Linked DNA regions of Starkeya sp. ORNL1. Each later gene encodes a partner of the first gene's protein in a complex. Links are inferred from orthologs where the notes say so. Each region holds a gene or a part of one and is shown on either strand. Other genes may lie near its edges.

Evidence for each region. Proteins that work in one complex are often made in the same cells at the same time.
Region 2: the proteins of ccmB (region 1) and ccmE are in contact, whole or in part, in a solved structure (PDB 8CE8), measured with the Escherichia coli proteins. The link is inferred for Starkeya sp. ORNL1 from one-to-one orthologs.

What each region holds. Positions count from the first base shown.
Region 1 is NZ_CP048834.1:4,519,559-4,526,964, forward strand. Bases 1-2,931 are described here. They hold ccmB (heme exporter protein CcmB), read right to left. Parts: upstream 1,837-2,931; coding sequence 1,165-1,836; downstream 1-1,164. Other genes in these bases: atpA (F0F1 ATP synthase subunit alpha), read right to left, coding at 1-296; G3545_RS21480 (F0F1 ATP synthase subunit delta), read right to left, coding at 296-850; ccmA (heme ABC exporter ATP-binding protein CcmA), read right to left, coding at 1,833-2,453; acnA (aconitate hydratase AcnA), read left to right, coding at 2,687-2,931. Outside these bases: more of acnA, read left to right, coding at 2,932-5,368; G3545_RS21500 (DUF1223 domain-containing protein), read left to right, coding at 5,514-6,323; G3545_RS21505 (DUF2794 domain-containing protein), read left to right, coding at 6,920-7,219; G3545_RS21510 (GNAT family N-acetyltransferase), read right to left, coding at 7,265-7,406. UniProt on the Escherichia coli protein: Required for the export of heme to the periplasm for the biogenesis of c-type cytochromes.
Region 2 is NZ_CP048834.1:2,045,083-2,050,316, forward strand. What follows is about bases 1-2,997. They hold ccmE (cytochrome c maturation protein CcmE), read right to left. Parts: upstream 1,724-2,997; coding sequence 1,277-1,723; downstream 1-1,276. Other genes in these bases: G3545_RS09920 (heme lyase CcmF/NrfE family subunit), read right to left, coding at 1-1,116; ccmI (c-type cytochrome biogenesis protein CcmI), read right to left, coding at 1,868-2,971. In the rest of the region: G3545_RS09935 (glycine zipper domain-containing protein), read right to left, coding at 3,129-3,599; G3545_RS09940 (ATP-binding protein), read right to left, coding at 3,918-5,234. UniProt on the Escherichia coli protein: Heme chaperone required for the biogenesis of c-type cytochromes. Transiently binds heme delivered by CcmC and transfers the heme to apo-cytochromes in a process facilitated by CcmF and CcmH.

The DNA.
Region 1 (7,406 bases):
ACCGGCACGTCCACGATGGCGCCGGTGCGCTTCACCGTGTCGCCTTCGGAGATGGAGCGGTCGGAGCCGAAGATCACGATGCCGACATTGTCGGTCTCGAGGTTCAGCGCCATGCCGCGGGTGCCGTCCGGGAACTCGACCATTTCGCCGGCCTGGACATTGTCGAGGCCGTAGACACGGGCGATGCCGTCACCGACGGAGAGGACCTGACCGACCTCGGAGACTTCGGCTTCCTGGCCGAAATTCTTGATCTGCTCCTTGAGGATCGCGGAAATTTCTGCGGCGCGGATATCCATCAGCGAACCTCTTTCATCGCGTAGCGGATAGAATTGAGCTTGGTCTTGAGCGAGGCGTCGACCAGCCTGGAGCCGATCTTCACCTTCAGCCCGCCGAGCAGCGAGGGGTCGACCTCGACCGCAAGCTTCACATGCTTGCCGGTCATGGTGTCGAGAGCTTCCTTCAAGGTCGCGGCGTGCGCATCGGACAGCGGCTGCGCCACCGTCACCTCGGCAACCACCTCACCCCTCGCCGCGGCGGCGAGGGCGTCGAAGCCGCGGATGATGGCCTCGATCGCGAACAGGCGGCGATTGCTGGCGACGGTCTTGAAGAAATTGGCGGCAAGGCCGGAGATGCCCGCCTTGTCGAGAATGGCGACAATGGCCTTCTCCTGCTCTTCGGCAGAGAAGACCGGGCTGCGCACCAGGCGCTTGAGATCGTCGCTCTCGGCGATCATGGCGGTGAAGCTGTCGAGATCCGCCTTTACGGCGTCGATGGCGCCGGCTTCGCTGGCCAGCTCGAACAGAGCGGTCGCGTAGCGTCCTGCCACCCCGGATACGAACGTTTCGGCCACCGTGCCTCTCTCGGGCTGTCCGGGGCGATCCACGACCAACGCGGCGCGGGCTCACTCCCCAAGAATTACAAGGGTTTCAACCTGTCCGGGGGGTACTTTGAACCCCAACCCTCCGGAAGGATCGGCGGTTCCCTAACACGGCTTCCACCGTGCTGCAACACGATGAAGTGAGGCATTGGCGGGGGCAAATGACGCAGTCTGGCGACGGCACCCGCCGTCACGTAAACTTCTGGCATGCCAGGGCATTGGGAAGGCTGCGGCGCATTGCTGCACCAAGGCCGGTCCGAGGCCCTGGTGCCCGGTATGAAGCCGGCTCAGTCTCTGGTGGCGCGCAGTGCCGCGGCGGCGGCGACCGGGCCGAGCACCATCGCGCCGACCGACAGGCCGGCCAGCATCAGGAAGGGCGTGCCGAACGGCACCGGCCCGGTCACCGCCGCAGAGGTAGCTGCGACGCCGAAGATCAGCACCGGGATGGTGAGCGGCAGCACCAGCACGGCCACCAGCAATCCGCCGCGGCGGAAGGCGCTGGCGAAGGCGGCGCCGACCAGGCCGAGGAAGGTTACCGCCGGGGTGCCGACCAGCAGTGTGAGCGTCACCGCCCCGGTCGCCGCCGGTTCCAGGTTCAGCAGCAGGGCGAGGATCGGCGCGGCGACGACCAGCGGCAGGCCGGTGGCCAGCCAATGGGCGAGGCCCTTGGCGGCGGCGGCCAGCTCGACCGGCAGTTCCAGCATGAAGATGAGGTCGAGCGAGCCGTCCTCGGCATCCGCCGCGAACAGCCGGTCGAGCCCGATCAGGCAGGCGAGCAGAGCGCCGATCCACAAGATCGCCGGGCCGATGCGAGCGAGCAGCACGAGGTCCGGCCCGATGGCGAAGGGCGTCACCACCACCACGGCGAGGAAGAACACGACGCCGAGCCCGGCGCCGCCGCCGGCGCGCAGGGCCAGGGCCAGGTCGCGCCTCACCAGAGCGAGGAAAGAAGCGGTCATGCCGCGCTCGCGATGATGGGCGTGCCGAGGCGCAGTTCCTGCGTCGTGCCGAAATCGAGCGGGGCATGGGTGGCGGCGACGATCAGGCCGCCGGAGGCGAGATGATCGCGCGCGAGTGCGCTCACGCGCGCCTGAGCACTGATGTCGAGAGCCGTGGTCGGCTCGTCGAGCAGCCAGAGCGGCCGGCGGGCGACGATGAGGCGGGCGAGCGCAAGGCGACGCTTCTGGCCGGCGGAGAGCACCGCGACCGGCAGGCGGGCAAGCGCGGCGAGGCCGACTTCTGCGAGCGCCTCATCGACCGACAGCGCCGGGCTGCCCAGCACGGTGCGCCAGAAGGCGAGGTTCTCGGAGACGGAAAGCGCGGCCTTGTGGGCATCGAGGTGGCCGAGATAGTGCGCCTGCTCGCCAAGCGGGACATCCGACAAGCCGCCTTCCAGCCGGACCGTGCCGGCCTGCAGCGTCGCGAGCCCGGCGAGGAGCCGCAGCAGCGAGGACTTGCCGGTGCCGTTCGGTCCGGTCACCACCAGCGCCTGCCCTTGGTCGAGCGAGAAACCGAGATCCTGGAACAGCAGGCGGGAGCCGCGCGTGCAGGACAGCCCTTCAGCGATCAGCCGCATGGTGTCCCCAAATGGTGCTCGCTTCGGCGCCCCAACCACACGTTGCGGCGCACTATTTGCCCTCGCACTGCATCATCCCTCTATGATCGCCGTTTGAAATCGCTCTATAAAGAAAACCGAACGACGTACCGTCCCATGGCAGGAAGCCCTGCGAGCTATAGCCCGCGGCTCCGTCCTGTCCAAGTTCCGGCGGTATGCCGATGGCGCCATTCCTAATTCGGGGACGTGTTTCCGTGGCACTCGACAGCTTTCATTGCCGTAAGACCCTCACCGTCGGTTCCAAGAGCTACACTTATTTCAGCCTCCCCGATGCCGAGAGGAATGGCCTCGAGGGAGCCTCCGCGCTGCCCTTTTCGATGAAGGTGCTGCTGGAGAACCTGCTGCGCTTCGAGGATGGCCGCTCGGTCACCAAGGACGACATCATCTCCATCAACGAATGGCTGGTGAATCGCGGCAAGGCGGAACGCGAGATCGCCTACCGTCCCGCGCGCGTGCTGATGCAGGACTTCACCGGCGTTCCGGCGGTGGTGGATCTCGCCGCCATGCGTGACGCCATGGTGCATCTCGGCGGCGATCCCAAGCGCATCAATCCGCTGGTGCCGGTCGACCTCGTCATCGACCACTCGGTGATCGTGAACTTCTTCGGCGACAACACCGCGTTCAAGAAGAACGTCGAGGAAGAGTACAAGCAGAACCAGGAACGCTACCGCTTCATGAAGTGGGGCCAGTCGGCCTTCGCCAATTTCCGCGTGGTGCCGCCGGGCACCGGCATCTGCCACCAGGTGAACCTTGAATACCTGTCGCAGGTGGTGTGGACCAAGACCGAGGATGGCGAGACGCTCGCCTATCCCGATACGTGCGTCGGCACCGACAGCCACACCACCATGGTGAACGGCCTGGCCGTGCTCGCCTGGGGCGTCGGCGGCATCGAGGCGGAAGCCGCCATGCTCGGCCAGCCGGTGTCCATGCTCATCCCCGAGGTGATCGGCTTCAGGCTGACCGGCAAGATGAATGAGGGCATCACCGCCACCGATCTCGTGCTCACCGTCACCCAGATGCTGCGCAAGAAGGGCGTGGTCGGCAAGTTCGTCGAATTCTTCGGCCCCGGCCTCGACCACCTCTCGCTCGCCGACCGCGCCACCATCGGCAACATGGCGCCCGAGTATGGCGCGACCTGCGGCTTCTTCCCGACCGACAGCGAGACCATCGCCTATCTCGACGAGACCGGCCGCGAGGCCGACCGCGTCGCCCTGGTGGAGGCCTATTCCAAGGCGCAGGGCATGTGGCGTGATGCCAGCACGGCGGATCCGGTCTTCACCGACATCATCGAGCTCGATATCTCGACGGTGCTGCCCTCGCTCGCCGGCCCGAAGCGCCCGCAGGACCGCGTGCTGCTCTCCGGCACCAAGGCCGGTTTCCTCGCCGCGCTGGAAGGCGAGTTCAAGAAGCCGGGCGAAGCCGGCAAGCGCGTGCCGGTGGAAGGCAAGGATTACACGATCGGCCATGGCGACGTCACCATCGCCGCCATCACCTCCTGCACCAACACCTCGAACCCGAGCGTGCTGATCGCCGCCGGCCTGCTGGCCCGCAACGCGGTGGCGAAGGGCCTCACCTCGAAGCCGTGGGTCAAGACCTCGCTGGCGCCGGGCTCGCAGGTGGTCGAAGGCTATCTCAACGCCTCCGGCCTGCAGAAGGAACTCGACGCCGTCGGCTTCAACCTGGTCGGCTTCGGCTGCACCACCTGCATCGGCAATTCCGGCCCGCTGCCGGAGCCGATCTCCGAGGCCATCAACAAGAACGACCTCGTCGCCGGTGCCGTGATATCGGGCAACCGCAACTTCGAGGGCCGCGTCAATCCGGACGTGAAGGCGAACTATCTCGCCTCGCCGCCGCTGGTGGTCGCCTATGCGCTCGCCGGCTCGCTGCAGATCGACCTCACCACCGAGCCGCTCGGCACCGGTTCCGACGGGCAGCCGGTGTTCCTGAAGGACATCTGGCCGTCGAACCAGGAGATCGCGACCTTCATCCGCGAGAACGTCACCAAGAAGATGTTCCAGGAGAAGTATGCCGACGTCTTCAAGGGCGACGAGAACTGGCAGAAGATCGCGGTGCCGAAGGGCGAGACCTATGCCTGGGACGACCGCTCGACCTATGTGCAGAACCCGCCTTATTTCGACGGCATGGAGATGGATCCGGAGCCGGTCACCGACATCATCAAGGCGCGGGTGATCGGTCTGTTCCTCGATTCCATCACCACCGACCACATCTCGCCCGCCGGTTCGATCAAGGAAGCGAGCCCGGCCGGCGAATATCTGCGCGACCACCAGGTGCGCCCGGCCGACTTCAACCAGTACGGCACGAGGCGCGGCAATCACCAGGTGATGATGCGCGGCACCTTCGCCAATATCCGCGTCAAGAACCAGATGCTGGGCGGCAAGGAAGGCGGCTTCACCCGCCACTGGCCGGATGGCACCGAGATGCCGCTCTACAACGCCGCCATGCTCTACAAGCAGGAAGGCGTGCCGACCGTGGTGTTCGCCGGCAAGGAATACGGCACCGGCTCCTCGCGCGACTGGGCGGCCAAGGGCACCAAGCTGCTCGGCATCCGCGCCGTGATCACCCAGAGCTTCGAGCGCATCCACCGCTCGAACCTGGTCGGCATGGGCATCGTGCCGCTGACCTTCCAGGGCGACGAATCCTGGCAGTCGCTCGGCATCAAGGGTGATGAGGTCGTCACCATCCTCGGCATCGAGGGCGACCTGAAGCCGCGCCAGACGCTCATTGCCGAGATCGTGTTCGGCGACGGCACGGTGAAGGAAGTACCGCTCACCTGCCGCATCGATACGCTCGACGAACTCGATTATTTCCGCAATGGCGGCATCCTACAGTACGTGCTGCGCAACCTCGCGGCGTAGCCGTAACGGACCCGGGCGGGCGCGTTGCGCCCGCTCACTCTTCCGTGCGGAGCGACACCCGAATGTGACTGGTGCCGGCTTCCCGCCCGTCCTATTGCCTTAACCCGGTCTTCGGACGGGTGCGCTGAAGGACGCCTCCAACATTATGATTCATGTATTGCCGCGCCATCTGGCGCCGTGCCACATCGTCGTCATCGGCATCCTTCTGATCGTTGGCTTGCCCGTCGCGGCATTGGCCGAAGACGCCGTCGTCACCCCGGTGGCGGCGGGCATGCAGCCGGCCCCCCACGCGGTGCCGGCGCCGAAGGCAGTGGTGGAACTTTTCACCAGCCAGGGTTGCTCTTCCTGCCCGCCCGCCGACAAGCTGCTGGGCGATCTCGCCAAGCGGCCGGACGTGGTCGCGCTGACGCTGGCGGTCGATTACTGGGACTATCTCGGCTGGAAGGACACGCTGGCCAAGCACGGCCATTCGCTGCGGCAGAAGGCCTATGCCAAGGTGCGCGGCGACGGCAAGATGTTCACGCCGCAAGTGGTCCTCAATGGCAGCGTGATGGCGGTGGGCAATGACGAGGATGCGCTGGACGGCGCGCTAGCCTCGGCCGCCGTGCCGCGCGTGCCGGTGGCGATCGCCACCACAGACGGCAAGCTCGCGGTGAAGGTGGGCACCGGCACCATGGCCGGCGCCGGCCATGGCGAGGTGTGGCTCTGCCCGCTGGCGAGCGACGTGACGGTGAAGATCGGCCGCGGCGAGAATGAAGGCTCGACCATGACCTACCACAATGTGGTGCGGGGTTGGACGCGGCTCGGCGAATGGAATGGCGGCGAGGTCCGCTTCGAGACCGGCCTCGACGAAATCCGCGCCGATTCCATCGATTCCGTCGCGATCCTGGTGCAGTCCGGGACGCAGGCGAGCCCCGGCACCATACTCGGCGCCGCGCTGGCGCCGCTGCCCTGAGCGGCTGGTCCGACGTTCAATTCAAGCAGGGAACCTGGCTTTACGCATGCGGTGCCGCTGAATCTCCGAGCCAAGCACGGGGAACGAGGGCCGGTCAGGATCATGCGCACAAAAATAGGGCCGGCTGGGGAGCCGGCCCGAGATTTCAATCGGGGGATTGAACCTACGCGGAACGATAGGCCGGCCCACTCAACGCCACGGGGGGCTGGGGGGCTGGGAAACCGGAGCGCTTCGCGGACCGGCCCAACGCTATGGTGTGAAAATGGCCTTGCGCGTTGGCGTTGCAAGGGCCGAAATCGGGCGACTTCATGATTTCGGTTGACGAGCGCGTGAGCTTACCGCGCGAATTCGCCGCCCTTTTACCCCGCTACGGCATATCACCCCGAATTGGTCAACAATGCCGCTTGAAGCCGGCCGGCCCGAGGACGATCATGACGGGTGAATGACGGCCCGTACCGGGCGCGACTAGGGAGGGGCCATTGGCCGATATCGAACCCATAGCGTTTCACGCCGGGCGCCGCGAGTGGCCGGCGGAGCGGCCGCCCGAGAGACAGGTTGCGGACAGGCCCGCCACAGACAAGCCGGCCAGCGAGAAGATCCCCTGCGTGACTTTCGACCGCCGCGAACTCGACCGCATCCTTCACCTCTATGGACGCATGGTGGCGCTGGGCGAATGGCGCGACTACGCCATCGACTTCATGAAGGAGCGCGCGGTGTTCTCCATCTTCCGCCGCTCCACCGAGGTGCCGATCTACCGCATCGAGAAGGATCCGCGGCTCGCCCGCAAGCAGGGCGCCTATACGGTTGTTACGCAGACCGGCCTGATCCTGAAGCGCGGTCACGACCTCGCCCGGGTCATCGCGGTACTGGACAAGCCGGTACGGGCGGTGGGTTAGAGCCTGTTCCGCAAAAGTTGGAGAACTTTTGCGATCAGGTCGCATCTAGTCCGCGTCGCCCGGCGCGCGGATTGCCGCCTCGCCGAGCGGGCGCTGCATCAGCACGGTGTCGAGCCAGCGGCCGTGCTTGAAGCCGACCGCCTCCAACGTCCCTACCAGACGAAAGCCAAGGGCGGCGTGCAGGCCG
Region 2 (5,234 bases), 2.5 Mb from region 1 along the record:
CGGATAGAGCGTGCCGATCAGCACCGCCGCCGCTGCCGCGGTGAGCAGCAGATTGTTCAGCACCAGCGCGCCCTCGCGCGAGATCGGCGCGAAAATGCCGCCCTGCTTCAGAAGCGGCGCGCGCCAGGCGAACAGCGACAGCGAGCCGCCGATGAACAGCACGAGGATGGCGAGGATGAAGACGCCGCGGGTCGGGTCTGTGGCAAAGGCGTGCACCGAGGTGAGCACGCCGGAGCGCACCAGGAAGGTGCCGAGCAGCGACAGCGAGAAGGCAAGGATGGCGAGCAGCACCGTCCACACCTTGAGCGCGTCGCGCTTTTCCATGACGACGGCGGAGTGCAGCAGCGCGGTGCCGGCGAACCACGGCATCAGCGAGGCATTCTCCACCGGGTCCCAGAACCACCAGCCGCCCCAGCCGAGCTCGTAATAGGCCCAGTAAGAACCCATGGCGATGCCGACCGTGAGGCAGGCCCAGGCGGCGAGCGCCCAGGGCCGCACCCAGCGCGCCCAGGCGGCATCGATCCGCCCGTCGATCAACGCGGCGACGGCAAAGGCGAAGGTGATGGAGAAGCCGACATAGCCGAGATAGAGCAGCGGCGGATGGATGGCGAGGCCGATATCCTGCAGCACCGGATTGAGGTCGTTGCCCTCGGCCGGCGGCGGCAGCACCCGCAGGAACGGGTTCGAGGTCAAAAGGATGAACAGCAGGAAGGCGACGCCGATGGAGCCCTGCACGCCGAGCACGTTGGCCTTGAGACGCGCCGGCAGGTTCGAGCCGAAAATCGCGACGAAGGCGCCGAACAGCGTCAGCACCAGCACCCACAGCAGCATGGAGCCTTCATGGTTGCCCCAGGTGCCGGTGATCTTGAACAGCATCGGCTTCATCGAGTGCGAGTTCTCGACGACGTTCAGCACCGAGAAGTCGGACTGCACATAGGCGGCGACCAGCGCCGCGAAGGCGAGGCTGACAAAGCCGAAGCCGGCCACCGCCAGCATCGGGCCGGTGCGCATCAGCGCGGTATCGTTGGTGCGCGCGCCCCAGATCGGCAGCGCGGTCTGCAGGATCGCCATGACGAGGGCGAGCACGAGGGCGTAATGGCCGGTCTCGGGGATCATGCGGCGCTCCCGGAAAGGGGTGTTGCGCGGGGGTGGGCATCCTTCGAGGCCGCTGCGCGGCACCTCAGGATGAGGTCGCTATTGAAAAGAACCACCTCATCCTGAGGTGCCCGCGCTCTGCGCGGGCCTCGAAGGATGTTCGCAAGGCCAGGAAGCGTCATCATTGCGCGCCCTCCCCTTCCTTCCAGTGGCCGGACTTCTTCAGCGCGTCGGCGACTTCCTTGGGCATGTATTTCTCGTCGTGCTTGGCGAGCACGCTGTCGGCCTGGAAGCTGCCGTCCGGCAGCAGCACGCCCTCGGTCACCACGCCCTGCCCCTCGCGGAACAGGTCCGGCAGCAGGCCGATATAGGCGACCGTGACATCGGCGGGTCCGTCGGTGACGGTGAAGCGCACATGGGCGTTGTCGGTCTTCACCACGCTGCCGTCCTTCACCAGCCCGCCGAGCCGCAGCCGCGTTCCGGGCGCGGGATGCTGGGCGGCGATGTCGCTCGGCGAGCGGAAGAACACGATGGTGTCGGTCAGCGCATAGAGCACCAGCCCGGCGGCAAGGCCGAGCACGCCGAGCGCGGAGGAGATGAGGACGAGCCGGCGGCCCTTGCGGGTCATGATGCATGTCCCCGCAATAACACCCCCTCATCCCCGGACTTGATCCGGGGATCCAGGGGACCAGAAGCCGCGCCCTGCTTTCTGGATCCCCGGGTCAAGCCCGGGGATGAGGGCAGACTAATTGAGTGGGGAAGAAACATGATCTCAGCTCCCCAGTCCGAGTTGGCGGGTCAGCTCGTCGATGCGGGCGAGCGCGGCGCTGTCCTGCGCGAACTGCTTGCGCGCGTCGCCGGCGGCGGCCTTCGCCTTCTCGCCCTCGCCGAGCACGCTCCAGGCGCGCACCAGCCGCAGCCATTCGTCGATGCCGCCGCCCTGCTGGGCGAGCCGGCTGGCGAGGCCGTCGACCATGGAGCGCACCATGGCGGCGCGATCCGCCTCGCTCATGTTCTGCGCGGCGGCGACCTCGGACGGATTCGGACCGGAGGCCGGCTTCACCCGCGCGAGCGCCTCCTGCACGGTCGGCAGCCACGGCGCGCCTGGCGGCGCGTCGGCGGCGAGCTTGCCCCAGATGGCGGCGGCTTCGTCCTTGCGGCCGTCCTGCTCGGCGGCGAGGCCGAGATAATAGCGCGCCCGCACCGCCATCGGGTCAAGCGCCACCGCCCTGTCGAACGCCGCCTTGGCGGCGGCGGTGACGACGCCGCCATTCGCCGCCACCAGCGCCTCGCCGAGCCCGCCCTCGCGGGCCGCACTGTCGCCGAGCAGGCGGATGGCGTTGGACCAGGCGCGCGCAGCATCGTCATAGCGGCCGGAACGGAAATAGACCGGCGCGATCACCTCATGGCCGCGGCCGTCGTCCGGATTGGCTTCGAGATGGGCCTCGACCTTGCGCACCAGGATGGCGACATCGGCCTCGCCGGGCTGCGCATCGAGCCGCGCGGCCAGCGGCTGGCCCTCATAGGTCGGGGAGCCGAGGTTCAGATAGAGCGCGCCGGCAAGGAGCGGCACGCCGATGAGCGCCAGCACCGCGGCAGCGCGGCGGCGGGTGTCGCTGGGATGGGTAGCTTCGCCGCTGCGCTCGGCGGCGCGCAGCATGCGGCGGGCGACCTCGGTGCGGGCGGCATCGCCCTCGCTGGTGCCGATCAGGCCGCTCGCGCGGTCGCGCTCGATCTCGGCCAGCTGGTCGCGATAGACTGCGAGGTCGGCCTCGGCATCGCCGGCGAGGCGATCCTCCCGCTGCACACGCAGCGGCCAGAGCACCGCCAGAATGGCGGCGCCGGTCATCAGGGCGAAGGCGGTCCAGAGCAACATTAGGTTTCCTCTAATGCGCTGACCTATCCTACGGTTTGATCTACGCCAATGCGCCAGAGCCGCGCAAAGCGGCGCATGGGCTCACAGTGCCGCGAGTGGCGGCGCCCCTGCGTCAGCCCGCCGCGCGTGCGGCGGGCGGTTTTTGCCGTGGTCGGCCTCAGCCGGCGACCGGCGACCAGGTGCCGTCCGGGTTGCGGCAGGCGGTGCCGCGGGCGGTCTGCGGCTGGCCCTGGATATAGATGGTGTGGGTGTATTCGCGGCAACGCGGCGAGGGGCCGCGCGCATAGGCCGGGCCGGCGACGATGGTGCCGTAATTGCCGCTGTCGCCGCGCCAGCTGACCGGTGCGCCCGGCCCGCCATATTCCAGCGCCTGAAGCTCGGCGTCGCGGGCCCGGCGCTGGTCTTCCTGGTCCAGCGCATTGCCGATGGTGCCGCCGATCAGGCCGCCGACCAGCGCGCCCACCGCGGCGCCGCCGACGCTGCGGCCGGTGACGGCGCCGATGATGCCGCCCGCCACCGCGCCGGTGGCCGCGCCGCCCGTGGCCTTCGGCCCGAGCCCGCCATCGCTGGTGCACCCGGCGAGGGTGACGCCGACGAGACCGACGGCAACGAGGTGATACGCGCGCATGGATAGGCCCCTTCCCCGAGACGAAACAGCAGCTTGATTGATGTGCCGGCACAAAGCGTGAGGAATGGGGCGAAACCTAGGCCCGTTGGGGCATGTTCCCAGGGGTGTGGCGCATGGGGAACAAGGTCGTTTTCAAGAGCGACGTCATCCTGAGGTGCGAGCGCAGCGAGCCTCGAAGGATGATGAAGCAGATGGCGCTCTTCCCCTCTCCAGCTTGCGGGGGGAAGGGGGCAGGAAACCGGCCATCGGGGGCGGGCATCCTTCGAGGCTCGGGCTTTGCCCGAGCACCTCAGGATGACGTAGTCCAGATTGGATGGCTCACGCCGCCGGCAGGCGGACGATGCAGCGCAGGCCTTCGAAGGGCGAGGTGGCGAGCGTGAAGCGGCCGCCATAGAGCCCGACCAATTCAGCGACGATGGAGAGACCGAGGCCGGAGCCCGGCTTGGTCTCGTCGAGCCGCTTGCCGCGCTGCAACGCCTCGGCGCGCTGCTGCTCGGTGAGGCCCGGGCCGTCATCGTCGATGATGATCTCGAAGAAGCCGCGGTCGCCGACGCCGCCGCCCGGCAGCGCGGTGACGGTGATCTCCACCAGCGAAAGCGCCCATTTGCAGGCATTGTCGACGAGGTTGCCCAATATCTCCTCGAGATCCTGCCGCTCGCCGCGGAAGCGCAGCCCCTCGGCGATCTCGGTCTCCACGTCGATGCCCTTGACCCGATAGACCTTGGCCATGGTGCGGGCCAGCGCCTCGACGATCGGCCCCACCTCCTCCACCGAGGTGACGACCGAGGCGCGCGCCGCCATGCGGGCGCGCTCCAGATGGTGCGCCACCTGGCTCTTCATGATGTCGGCCTGCTCGCGCACCTTGGTGGACAGCGGCTCCTCGCTCTTGGCCGCCTCGTTCTGCAGCACCGCGATCGGCGTCTTCAGCGCGTGGGCGAGATTGCCGACATGCATGCGCGCTCGCTCGACGATCTCGCGATTGGCCTCGATCAGCCCGTTCACCTCGACGACCAGTGGCGCGATCTCCTCCGGGAAGGCGCCGTCGATCTTGTCGGCCATGCCGGCGCGCACCGCGGCGAGCCCGGCGCGCATGCGCTTCAGGGGGCGCAGGCCGAAGCGCACCTGGAACAGCAGTGTGGCGAGAAAGGCCAGCGCCAGCGCGGCGAAAGTGGTGAGGAGCGCGGTGTCGAAGCCGCTCACCTCGTCGTCGATCTCGGCGGCATCGGCGGCCACCGAGACGATGTAGCGGCCATCCTCGCCGAGATCGACGAGGCGCTCGATCATGCGCAGCCGCTGGTCGGCCGGGCCCTGCACATAGCCGTCGCGCAGCCCGCCGAAATCCGACGGCGTGCCCTGGTCGACGAGCAGCGGCAGGTTGCCCTCGGGCAGCGAGCGCGCGGTCTTGTACTGGCGCGCCGGGCCGTCGATGCGGGTGATCTGCCAGTACCAGCCGGAAAGCGGGAAATTGAACACCGGATCGCCCAGCGTCGCCGGCTCCGGCATGGCGCCGGCCGTGGAATTGGCGACATCGGCGACGATGGTCTTCAGATACACGTCGAGCCGCCGGTCGAAGGCGCGCTCCACCGCCTCGCGATAGACCGAGGACAGCACGAAGCCGGTGACCAGCAGCACCAC